2 regions of the Vibrio sp. 2433-A1 genome follow, and region 2 is predicted to be linked to the other one. Evidence: riboswitches for the same ligand, from Rfam matches in the RefSeq annotation. Region 2 holds a riboswitch; the other holds the start of a gene.

Region 1 (6,212 bases), on a different contig from region 2:
TATAGAAAACAGCAGATTGTCCAGGTGTAACAGCAACTTGCGGTTCGTCAAAGATCACTTTGATGTTCTCATCATCAATAGGGATGATAGTACATGGGATATCTGTTTGACGGTAGCGAGTTTTTACAGTGCATTGTAACGGTTCTTTAATCGCTTCACGATCGACCCAATGCAACTGAGAGGCGATAAGCCCCTGAGACTTAAGCATAGGGTGGTCTTTACCTTGTACGGCAATCAAAACATTGCGCTTAAGATCTTTGTCACCAACGAACCATGGGTCTTCGTTACCACCGCCCCCTTTTTGGCCACCAATGTGAAGGCCTTTACGCTGACCAAGAGTGTGGTACATCAGGCCATTGTGTTGGCCGATCACTTTGCCTTCTGGCGTTTCAATATTACCAGGTTGGGCCGGTAGGTAACGACCTAGGAAGTCAGTAAATTTGCGCTCACCGATAAAGCAGATACCGGTAGAGTCTTTTTTCTTCGCGGTGATGAGATCTTGCTCTTCCGCGATACGACGTACTTCAGGCTTCTCCAGTTCACCGACAGGGAATAGGCTGCGTGCCACCTGCTCACTGCTTAGTGTGTACAGGAAGTAACTTTGGTCTTTGTTGCCATCAAGGCCGCGCAGCATCTTCGGCTTTTCACCCGCTGCTTGCTCTTCTGCTGTAGGGAAGGTGCGACGAACATAGTGGCCCATCGCGATATAGTCAGCGTCAAGAACTTCGTCGGCAAACTCTAAGAATGCTTTGAATTTGATCTCTTTGTTGCACAGAATATCGGGGTTAGGTGTACGGCCTGCTTTGTATTCCGCAAGGAAGTACTCAAATACGTTATCCCAGTATTCTGCAGCGAAGTTAATGGTATGGAGATGAATGCCTAGCTTGTCACACACGGCTTGCGCATCGGCAAGATCTTCTGCTGCTGTACAGTACTCTTCATTGTCATCTTCTTCCCAGTTCTTCATGAACAGGCCTTCTACTTGGTAGCCCTGTTGTTTGAGAAGGTAAGCAGAAACCGATGAATCAACACCGCCGGACATGCCAACGATGACTTTCTTTTGACTGTTATCAGTACAGTTGTCAGACATTACTAAACACCACTTAAATTAACTGGACGCAGATTTTATCAGAAAGCGTAGCAGTGGGACAGATCCGAGACGGAAATCACACTTGCAATTTTTACTATATCTGCGGTTTTACAAGTATAGAGTGCCTATATATGGCATAGTAAGCGGAATTCAAGTCACTACGAGAAAATAATATGACTGATGAAAATCAGATGATGGGTGAAGAGCAGTTAGTTGAAGTGATCGAAAACCAACTTGCTGACGGTAATCCAATGAAAACCAAAGAAACACTAATGCGCCTGATGATGACCGGCACGCCACGTGAAGATGCAGTAGCGATGATGGCTTGCGCAGTTGCGATTGAAATCTTTGATGTGATGAAAAATGACAGTGAGTTTGATTTAAAACGTTATTCTGAAAATTTAGATTCGTTACCAGACCTTAGCTTTATGGAAGGCGAGTAACCCTTAATTCGTGGGTGAGCAATTGGACTCTCTCACGAATATTTTCTCTTCTTATTTATTACACCTTAAATCGCTAGCAAAATTATTAGCTTTGCAAACGTTTGCTATACTTGCGCTTATTGCCGCACCCACATCCGCAAGGTAGAATCCGGCTTCTTTTCATCCCTTATTCAGAATCCTTTACGGCAGAAAAACAGTTATGAAATTTCCTGGTCAACGTAAATCTAAGCATTATTTTCCGGTTCATGCCCGCGATCCGCTTGTAAGCCAGTCGCAAGAAAGCAAAAAAATGTCACGTACGCATATTATCGGTATTGATCAAACTCTGGTTGATATTGAAGCGAAAGTAAGCAGTGAACTGATCGAAAAATACAATCTGAGTAAGGGACACTCTCTAGTCATTGACGACACAACAGCTGAAGCGCTTTACAACGAATTAAAAGAGAGTGCGTTGATCACCAATGAATACGCTGGTGGTACTATTGGTAATACACTTCATAACTACTCCGTGCTAGCTGATGATCGCTCAACACTGCTCGGTGTAATGAGCCAAGACATTAAAATTGGCAGCTATGGCTACCGCTACCTATGTAACACTTCTAGCCGTATGGATCTCAACCACCTTCAAGGTGTCGAAGGGGCGATTGGTCGTTGTTTTGCGCTGATTACTGAAGATGGCGAGCGTACTTTTGCAATCAGTGAAGGTCAGATGAACCAACTGAAGCCAGAAAGTATTCCAGAGAAAATCTTCAAAAATGCATCAGCGTTGGTGCTAACTGCGTATTTGGTTCGTTGCAAAGAAGGCGACCCAATGCCGGAAGCAACAATGAAAGCGATTGAGTACGCAAAAAAACATGATGTACCAGTTGTACTGACTTTAGGTACAAAATTCGTGATTCAAGACGATCCTAAATTCTGGCAGGATTTCTTGCGCGATCACGTTTCTGTTGTTGCGATGAATGAAGATGAAGCGGAAGCACTGACAGGTGAGTCAGAGCCATTGGCGGCTTCAGATAAGGCGCTAGAGTGGGTTGACCTTGTGCTTTGTACAGCCGGCCCTGTAGGTCTGTTCATGGCAGGTTACACTGAAGAGTCTGCGAAACGTGAAACCTCTCTGCCACTATTACCGGGTAGCATTGCAGAGTTTAACCGTTACGAATTCAGTCGCCCTGCGTCGAAAGAGCTGTGTGAGAACCCAATTAAAGTCTATTCACATATTGCACCTTATATGGGTGGTCCAGAGAAGATTAAAAACACCAATGGTGCAGGTGATGCGGCGCTATCAGCGCTGTTACACGATATGGCAGCGAATAAATATCATAGAGAGAACGTGCCTAATTCAAGTAAACATGCGCATTCTTACCTGACTTATTCTTCTTTCTCTCAGGTATGTAAATATTCTAATCGAGCAAGTTATGAAGTGTTGGTACAACACTCTCCACGCTTATCTCGTGGATTGCCAGAGCGTGAAGATAGCTTGGAAGAAGCATATTGGGAACGTTAATTCAATAACGCATCAATAAATAGAGCCTCACTTTTGTGGGGCTTTTCTGAATTTTAAGGTAATAAAAAAAAAGCGCCATAAAGGCGCTTTTTTATTAATACGGATTAGTACTATTAGATTAGGAAATCTTCTAGAGATTTGCCCGCATCTAATTGCTCTTGGATTGCTGAAGGTGTACGACCTTGGCCTGTCCAAGTTTTCTCTTCACCCGTTGTATCTACATATTTGTATTTAGCTGGGCGAGGAGCGCGCTTAGATTTTGTCTTAGTTTTTGATTCGCCAGATAAAGCTGAAATCAAAGCTTCAACATCAATGCCATCTTTAGAGATCTGCTCTGCAATTGCAGCAAGTTTCGCTTCTTGCTCTGCAGCAGCAGCGCGCTCAGCTTCTTCAGATTCTTTACGCTCGCTTACAACGATAGTCAGTTTATCTAAAGCTTCTTCTAGTTGCTCTAAAGTTAGTTCACGTGAAAATGCACGTAGACTACGAATGTTTAACAGTGTCTTTGTTAGTTCCGACATTTATTCATCTCTTCATATATAAGTTGCCGATATATGAATAATAAACTGTGGAAATAAATAATACAATCACAGAAATAGATTTAAATAGCTATTTCTGTATTATTTAATTGGTTTAACGCCGTAATTTAAATCTAATTTGTATTAATGAGCTAACTGTAAGGAGTAACAATGTACATTGTTACTTTAGTTTCATATAAATCGTGATCAATATTTATCAAATGATTCTAACTTATATGGCTGACAATATGCTTTGTGTGGGTATTGTTGTTAAAGTCAGTTGAATCGAACGTTATCTGTTTCTAAGAAGTTGAGCAATGGAGTACGAAACTTGTTATATGGAATGATATTCTATGGATTAAATTTAAACCGAAACACACTCGTTCTAAGCAAGGATGACTATTCAATGGCAGTGCAACCTTAAGCATTAGCTATTAGCAATAACTTTAACAATAAAAATGGAATGATATGTTGAAATGGTAACCGAGATAAGTACAATGGGCGGAACCTAATGCGTAGTGTTGGTTAAATTGTTGTTAAAATGATTTTTCAATGGTTTAAAATTCCATCGCTCGCGGTAGAGGCGCGGAATAAATAAGTAATGTTTACTGGGGTGATGCCAATGAGTAAACAGGAAAGGGTATTTCGCCGAAGTGAATGTTCATATCAAAAACGTTCGCTGGGGTTATACTCGAAAGGGATAACACTGCCATAGTCTATAATTTGTAAAACTATGGAGCGCTACTGTAGGGCTGGGATAAGCAATCGCTTTTCCGTCGCTTCTTTTTGCTTATTTGTTAGGAAAAGAGTTCCTTCAATGAGTCTGCAGTAGATCTCTAACCATTTATTACTGGTTTTTGAAGATCATGAATTTAATTGATTTTGCATCATCTCCTTTATCTCTATTGCCGCCTATTGTGGCTTTGAGTCTTGCTATCATTACACGCCGTGTACTTGTTTCACTGGGTGTTGGTATTGTTCTTGGCGCTATTTTACTGAATGACTATTCATTCGGCAGTGCGCTTGGCTACGTCGCTTCAACGGTATCTAGCGTATTTGTTGAAGATGGCGGTATCAACACTTGGAATATGAGTATCGTTGGCTTCCTATTACTACTTGGTATGATGACCGCACTGCTAACATTGTCAGGTGGTACGCGAGCATTCGCTGAGTGGGCTCAAACACGAGTTAAGAGCAAGCGAGGTTCTAAACTTCTGGCTGCTTTCTTAGGCGTGTTCATCTTTGTTGACGATTACTTTAATAGCCTTGCAGTAGGTGCGATCTCACGCCCTGTTACTGACCGTTTTTACGTCTCACGTGCTAAGCTGGCTTATATTCTAGATTCTACTGCTGCACCTATGTGTGTGATCATGCCTGCGTCAAGCTGGGGTGCATACATCATGACTATTATTGGTGGCATCTTAGTGTCTCATGGTATTACGGAATATTCAGCTCTTGGGGCTTATGTTCGTCTTATCCCGATGAACTTCTACGCAATTTTCGCGCTACTTATGGTGTTCGCTGTTGCGTGGTTTGGCTTAGATATTGGCAAAATGCGTGAGCATGAAATTGCCGCATCTCGTGGTCATGGTTTTGCTAATGATCAAGCTGAAGATTCAGAAGAAGCACATGAACTAAACGAAGAGCTGGATATTCAAGAAAGCGAAGGCGGTAAGGTATCTGATCTTATTTTGCCTATCGTTTTCCTCATCATTGCGACCATTGCTTCGATGATGTACACCGGAGGCCAAGCACTTGCTGCGGACGGTATCGAATTCAACATGTTGGGTGCGTTTGAGAATACCGATGTGGGTACATCATTGATTTATGGCGGTCTAGTGGGTTTAGCTTTTGCTCTATTTACTGTGCTTAAACAGGGAATCGCGGCGAAAGAGATTTCACGAACGCTGTGGATCGGTGCAAAATCAATGCTCGGTGCTATTTTGATCTTAGTCTTTGCTTGGACTATTGGCTCTGTTATCGGTGACATGAACACCGGTAAATACCTATCAACACTGGCACAAGGTAACATCAACCCACATTGGCTTCCTGTTATTTTGTTCTTGCTATCTGGGATTATGGCGTTCTCTACTGGGACTTCATGGGGGACTTTCGGCATCATGTTACCAATCGCAGGAGACATGGCTGGGGCTACGGACCTTGCACTGATGCTGCCTATGTTAAGTGCGGTACTTGCGGGTTCGGTATTTGGTGATCACTGTTCGCCAATTTCAGACACAACGATCTTGTCTTCGACGGGGGCGCGTTGTAACCATATTGATCACGTATCCACTCAGTTGCCTTATGCATTGGCCGTTGCTGCTGTTTCTTGTATCGGTTTCATTACGTTGGGTATGACAGCATCAATTGGTATTTCATTCGCCGCGTCAATGGCTGCATTTATTGCCGTTTGTGTACTGCTTTCGGTACTGTCAAAGTCAAAAATGGCTAGTTGTCAGAACGCATAACGACATCGTATAAATAGTAATGATAAAGGGAGCTTCGGCTCCCTTTTTATTTTCTAACCTTAAACCACCTTCTTTAGAAGGTGGTGATCGTTCCTTTGGGCTATGCCCGAAGAACGCTCATGTTCAAGATGTCCTCGGTTGTAACCAGCAAATGAAGGAAATAAAGAACATGAGCAAATATGAATCCGC
Region 2 (6,212 bases):
TGTGTGTAAAGGCAAACGCTATAACCGCGAGACATTAGAGGTACGTTACAAAGGCAAAACTATTGATGAAGTGCTAGAAATGACCGTTGAAGATGCTCGCGAGTTCTTTGATCCTGTGCCCGTCATTGCGCGTAAACTGCAAACTCTGATGGATGTTGGCTTGTCATACATTCGCTTAGGCCAAGCAGCAACTACCTTATCTGGTGGTGAAGCGCAGCGCGTCAAACTGGCCCGTGAGTTATCTAAGCGTGATACTGGCAAAACCTTATATATTCTCGACGAGCCAACTACAGGTCTGCACTTCCATGATATCCAACAATTGCTGACTGTATTACATCGCCTGCGTGACCACGGCAATACCGTTGTCGTGATCGAACACAACCTAGATGTGATCAAAACCGCTGATTGGATCATCGATCTAGGTCCTGAAGGCGGTCAAGGTGGAGGGGAAATCATTGCAACGGGCACACCAGAAGATGTGGCCCAAGTCAAAGGCTCGCACACCGCTAGGTTCCTTAAGCCTATGTTAAAATAGCAAATAATTGTAAGATAAACAGACCAGTGTAGATCCACTGGTCTGTTTTTTTAAGGTGTTGTAATTTATGGCGACTACTCATGTAGCAGGAACGGAACTAGAATTCAAAGCAGCCAAGCCGCCTTTGATTAAACCATTGTTAGTTTCTATAGGCATTGTGTACTTACTCGCAATGCACTTTTTTATGCCTAACCCAGGCGGTTCCGGTCTAGCTCTTGCGTTTAATCCAACCACTTGGCTTGCACTAAGTTTCTCTATTGCCATCGGTCTGTACCAATTCGGTACTCAGGGCAAATTAAGATACAACAAACTTACCGTCGGCTTGTTTATTAGCTGTGCGATGCTAACTTTGCCTGTTCTCTATCACAATGCCTCTCCTTCTTTGTCTGCTGGTAAGCTCATCGGTCTTTGGAGTGGGTACCTGCTCTTCGTCGTGCTACAACAATTTCGTTTTAGTAATAAACAAAAACAACGTTTGTTGTGGTTTATTACTATCGCAGTATTCATTGAAGCGCTATTCGGCTGGGTACAATTTTTACTTTTAGAACCGGGCAATATCTTTGGCTACAACACCATCAGCAATCGTCCTTATGGTATTTTCCAACAACCTAATGTGATGGCAAGCTTTCTCGCGACTGGCCTAGCATTGTCAGGTTATCTACTTACCCGCCACCCAACAAAGTATCAACGTAAAGTGAGTGAAGTCGCTCTACTTTATCTCATGCCCGTGGCGACCATTCCACTGCTAATCTTTTTAGCCTCTCGCACAGGTTGGTTAGCGGGAGTTCTCTCGGTTGGATTACTACTGCCGTATATCTACCGATTTGCGACCAAAAAACGTTTCTTTGGCTGGTCACTTGCCGTGATTGCCGGTATCACCATTGGCTTAAGTAACAATTTGATCTCTGCTGACTCTTCACTGGCCTCACAACGGGCAAACTTAGAGAGTCCAAGACAATACACTTTTCCGCAAGCCCTAGATATGCTAATTGAAAAGCCATTTACTGGCTATGGCTATGGTCGTTTCGAGCCGGAATATATCGTCTACACGGCGCGCCAGCATCAGCTCAACGAAGCCTATAAGCCAGGACTTGCGGCGATGGACCACCCGCATAATGAGCTACTCTATTGGGGCGTGGAAGGTGGTCTTATTCCTTTACTCGCTATTTTCCTTGCTGCTATTCTGGTGTTAGTGCGCATCGCGCAGACCAAACGCGGAACACGTCTAGCATTGTTTGCTCTGTTTGTGCCGATCGTACTGCATAGCCAACTTGAGTATCCTTTCTATCACTCTGCTATCCACTGGATTACTTTTATTATCTTGCTTTACTGGGTCGACCAACGAGCCGCTTCTTACCGACAGATGTCATTAAGTTTTGTTTCACAAACACTGTTACGTGTATTCAGCTTAGTGATTCCAATCATCGTGAGCTTCTTTATGCTTACGACGCTGCATACTAATTACGTCTTAACCCAATTTGAACGTTCACAGCCGAAAAACCCAGAGCTGTTGGAGCAGGTGAGCAACCCGATTGTTTGGCAGGATAGATTCGATTGGGATATCTTCAGCACCTATCTCAATATTGGTTTGCACCAGCAAGAGGCCAAATTTATTCAGCCTTATATCGATTGGTCTTTGGAAGTCATCAAAGATAAGCCTCGCCCGGCTTTTTACAACAATTTGATCTTGGCTTATCAGGGGCTAGGCGAAACAGTCAAAGCGGAACAGATTCGACGCGAAGCACAGTTTCTCTTCCCTGAGCGAGACTTTTCACAAGTGTCCTATATTCCACCAAATATCAATGTATTAAAGGCTAAAAACGAGCAAGAGCAACCATAAATAAAGGCGACCTTTGGTCGCCTTTATTATTTCAATGCCATAACGCTATTGAGCAAGAGACTCTTCCAATGCGCGTAAACATAACGCTACGTTTTCAGCGCGAGCACCATAACCCATTAAACCAATTCGCCAAGCTTTACCCGCTAGCGCACCTAACCCCGCGCCAATTTCTAGGTTGTAAGTATTAAGCAGATGGTTACGCACTTCCGCGTCATGAATACCTTGAGGGATATAAATCGCGTTCAGCTGAGGTAAGCGCGAGTTCTCTTCAACAACAAACTCAAAGCCTAACTTTTCCAAACCTTGTTTGAGTTGCTCATGCATATCACGATGACGTTGCCAAGCCTTCTCAAGCCCTTCATTTTTTAGAATAAGTAGCGATTCATGCAGTGCATATAGACTATTCACAGGTGCTGTATGATGGTAGCTACGCTTACCTTCACCACTCCAATAACCTAGGACTAAACTTTGGTCTAGGAACCAACTCTGCACTGGTGTAGTGCGAGACTGAATTTTCTCAATCGCGGCAGGGGAAAAGGTCACGGGTGATAGACCAGGCACACAGGACAAACATTTCTGGCTGCCAGAGTAAACCGCATCGAGTTGCCATTCATCCACTTTCAATGGCACGCCACCTAAGGACGTTACCGCATCGACAATAGTCAGCACTCCATATTGCTTGGCCAATTTGCCAAGTGCTTCGGCGTCACTGCAAGCGCCTGTTGATGTTTCGGCATGGACGAAAGCCAGCACTTTCGCGTCGGGGTTATCTTTCAATGCTTGTTCAACTTTGGCCACCGATACAGGTGCACCCCATTCATCATCAACGACCTCAGCAACGCCACCAGCACGGACGACATTTTCTCGCATTCGTTCACCAAACACGCCATTGCGACACACAATAACTTTTTCGCCTGGTTCAATCAGGTTAACAAAACAGGTTTCCATCCCCGCGCTCCCCGGCGCTGATACGGCAATAGTAAATTCATTCTCGGTTTGAAAAGCGTATTTAAGTAGCGACTTAAGCTCATCCATCATGCCAACAAACAATGGGTCCAAATGCCCGACAGTAGGACGACTCAAAGCTTGCAGCACTTGAGGAGAGATATCGGAAGGCCCCGGACCCATTAAAATTCGGTGCGGGGGAATAAAACTTTGAATCGTCATTGGCAGCTCCTTTTGAATAACTTTTTCATTCTATTTATTTTGCTTAACCACATTAATGCATATTTCCCCCACCAGCAATTAGCCCAAAGTCTTGAGGTCAAACCAGTGTCACAAGTTTGTTAATTTATAAACGCGATAAAGTTACAAATTCTCGTTGACATAAGTCACAGAAAAACGTTCAATGCTGAGTATGTGGTGAATATTTATGCCACATAGCAAATTATTTTGCAGAAGAGGAGCACTGCCCAGGTAGATATGTTGTGGAACCGCAAATCCAATACAACATATTGAGGGGGAGCAGTGCCGAGGTAGATAAAAGTTGTGGCTTACGTCTATCGGTTGCTAGGGTTGAATCCCTACGACTGTCATCAGCCCAGTCTGATGATGAGCTTCTGAGGTAGACCATTCAAATAAACACCTCTCTTTCGCTCAACTCTCTTCATCAAAGTAAACATTGGATGTTGGTATAGCTACCAAATTATATATTTTCAGGAAGTCGTGGGAGAAAACGCTGTGAGCAGTTTTAATGTAGCTAAATTTGGTGGAACAAGTGTTGCAAACTTTGAAGCAATGAGCCGTTGTGCCGCTATTATTGAAAGCAACCCAAATACTAAACTCGTAGTCAGCAGTGCTTGTTCTGGAGTGACCAACTTACTGGTTGAATTGGCTAACGGCGTACAAGATCAAACTCGTCGTAGCGAAGTACTGGCTAAACTGGCTGAGATCCATCAAGCAGTTCTGAATCAACTAGAAGATGCAGCCCAAGCTGCAAGTGAAGTGTCAGCCATTCTCGATACAGTGGCAAGCCTTGCTGAAGCCGCTTCTATTCAATCGAGCCATAAACTGACCGACCACCTTGTCGCATGTGGCGAGCTGATGTCGACTCACTTACTAACCCAATTGATGAAAGAGCGTGGTATCCAAGCCGTTCGATTCGATATCCGAGATGTGTTGCGTACTGACAGTAACTTTGGCAAAGCCGAGCCCCTTTTAGACGATATCAGCAAGCTAGCTCAGCAACGCTTAGTTCCACTTTGCCAACAGAATGTCGTGATTACTCAGGGCTTTATCGGTTCGGATGAACAAGGCAATACCACAACACTAGGTCGTGGTGGTAGTGACTACAGCGCAGCTTTAATTGCCGAAGCAGTGAAAGCATCTGGCTTAGAAATTTGGACCGACGTTCCGGGTATCTATACTACTGACCCTCGCATTGCCGCGAAAGCTTCACCAATTCCAGAGATCAGCTTTAGCGAAGCATCAGAGATGGCTAACTTTGGCGCTAAAATTCTTCACCCATCGACACTACTGCCTGCACTACGCCATGACATCCCAGTCTTTGTTGGCTCTTCAAAACAGCCAGAGAAAGGCGGTACTTGGATTCGTCATCAAGTTGAAAGCTCACCGCTATTCCGTGCGCTCGCCCTTCGCTGCAACCAAACTATGGTGACACTTCGTAGCGCAAAAATGTTCCACGCGTACGGTTTCTTAGCCAAAGTATTTGAAATCTTAGCTAAGCATAAAGTTTCTGTAGACTTGATCACTACATCAGAAATCAGCGTCTCACTCACACTCGATCAAACAGACACCTCTGGCGGCGCTCCACAACTTCCTGAAGCAGCGCGCCTAGAACTTGAAGAGTTATGTACTGTTGAAGTAGAGCACAACTTATGTCTGGTTGCCTTAATTGGTAACAACATGAGCGAAAGCAAAGGTTATGCGAAGCAAGTGTTTAGCACATTAGAAGACTTCAACCTACGTATGATTTGTTACGGTGCAAGCCCGCACAACTTGTGTTTTTTAGTCCATGAATCAGTCTCTAAACAAGCGATTCAGAAGCTACATACGGAATTGTTTGAAGGCTAAAAAACAAAAAAAGGTTGATGCGAAAACATCAACCTTTTCTTTTGTTGCCATTCCCGAGAAAAGTTGGAAACAGTAGAAAACCTTTAGAGATTCCCTACACCTTCCTTCGTCAGTCTATGGAACGACAAAAGATACGCGAACACACAGGATTTACCCTTTACTCACCAGCAACTTTCATCGTCTCAAGCAGAATCGAACCAGTTTGAATCTGAGAGCGTGTCTCGACATCATTACCGACCGCAACAATCTGGTTAAACATCTCTTTTAGATTGCTAGCAATCGTGATCTCAGAAACAGGGTATTGGATTTCGCCATTCTCAACCCAGAAACCTGCTGCGCCGCGAGAGTAATCACCAGTAACAATATTCACGCCTTGCCCCATTACTTCTGTCACCAGTAGGCCGGTGCCTAGCTCTTTCAGCATCTGGTCGAAGTCCTGGCCAGTCGACTTAACAAACCAGTTATGGATACCACCAGCATGGCCCGTTGGCGTCATGTCCATCTTACGTGCCGCATAGCTTGTCAGTAGGTAGGTTGCCAAAACACCATCGGTAATAATTTCACGGTCTTGAGTAAACACGCCTTCGCTATCAAATGGGCTTGATGCTAGACCGCGTAGCACATGTGGACGCTCTGATACGTTGAACCACTCAGGTAGCACTTGCTGACCAAGGTGATCTAATAGAAATGACGATTTACGGTAAAGGTTACCGCCACTGATCGCCATCACGAGATGACCAAGCAGACCTGTCGCAACGTCAGCGGCAAACATCACTGGGTATTTACCCGTTTTCAGTTTCTGCG

Evidence for each region. Region 2 has a riboswitch for lysine ahead of lysC (lysine-sensitive aspartokinase 3). Riboswitches for the same ligand answer to the same signal wherever they lie in the genome.
Region 1: it holds a riboswitch for lysine, as region 2 does, so the genes downstream of both, ACU01J_RS06455 (Na+/H+ antiporter NhaC family protein) here and lysC (lysine-sensitive aspartokinase 3) in region 2, are expected to answer to the same signal.

What each region holds. Positions count from the first base shown of each region.
Region 1 covers NZ_JBRESC010000005.1:488-6,699, reverse strand. Annotated here, with positions in the region: gene mnmA (tRNA 2-thiouridine(34) synthase MnmA) at 1-1,090, opposite strand, end outside; gene ACU01J_RS06470 (hypothetical protein) at 1,264-1,533, shown strand; gene ACU01J_RS06465 (inosine/guanosine kinase) at 1,733-3,037, shown strand; gene ACU01J_RS06460 (H-NS family histone-like protein) at 3,151-3,558, opposite strand; lysine riboswitch at 4,126-4,307, shown strand; gene ACU01J_RS06455 (Na+/H+ antiporter NhaC family protein) at 4,422-6,023, shown strand; gene tnpA (IS200/IS605 family transposase) at 6,193-6,212, shown strand, end outside.
Region 2 covers NZ_JBRESC010000010.1:125,752-131,963, forward strand. Annotated here, with positions in the region: gene uvrA (excinuclease ABC subunit UvrA) at 1-535, shown strand, start outside; gene ACU01J_RS12130 (PglL family O-oligosaccharyltransferase) at 603-2,375, shown strand; gene ACU01J_RS12135 (pyridoxal-phosphate-dependent aminotransferase family protein) at 2,421-3,542, opposite strand; lysine riboswitch at 3,766-3,942, shown strand; gene lysC (lysine-sensitive aspartokinase 3) at 4,056-5,408, shown strand; gene pmbA (metalloprotease PmbA) at 5,566-6,212, opposite strand, start outside.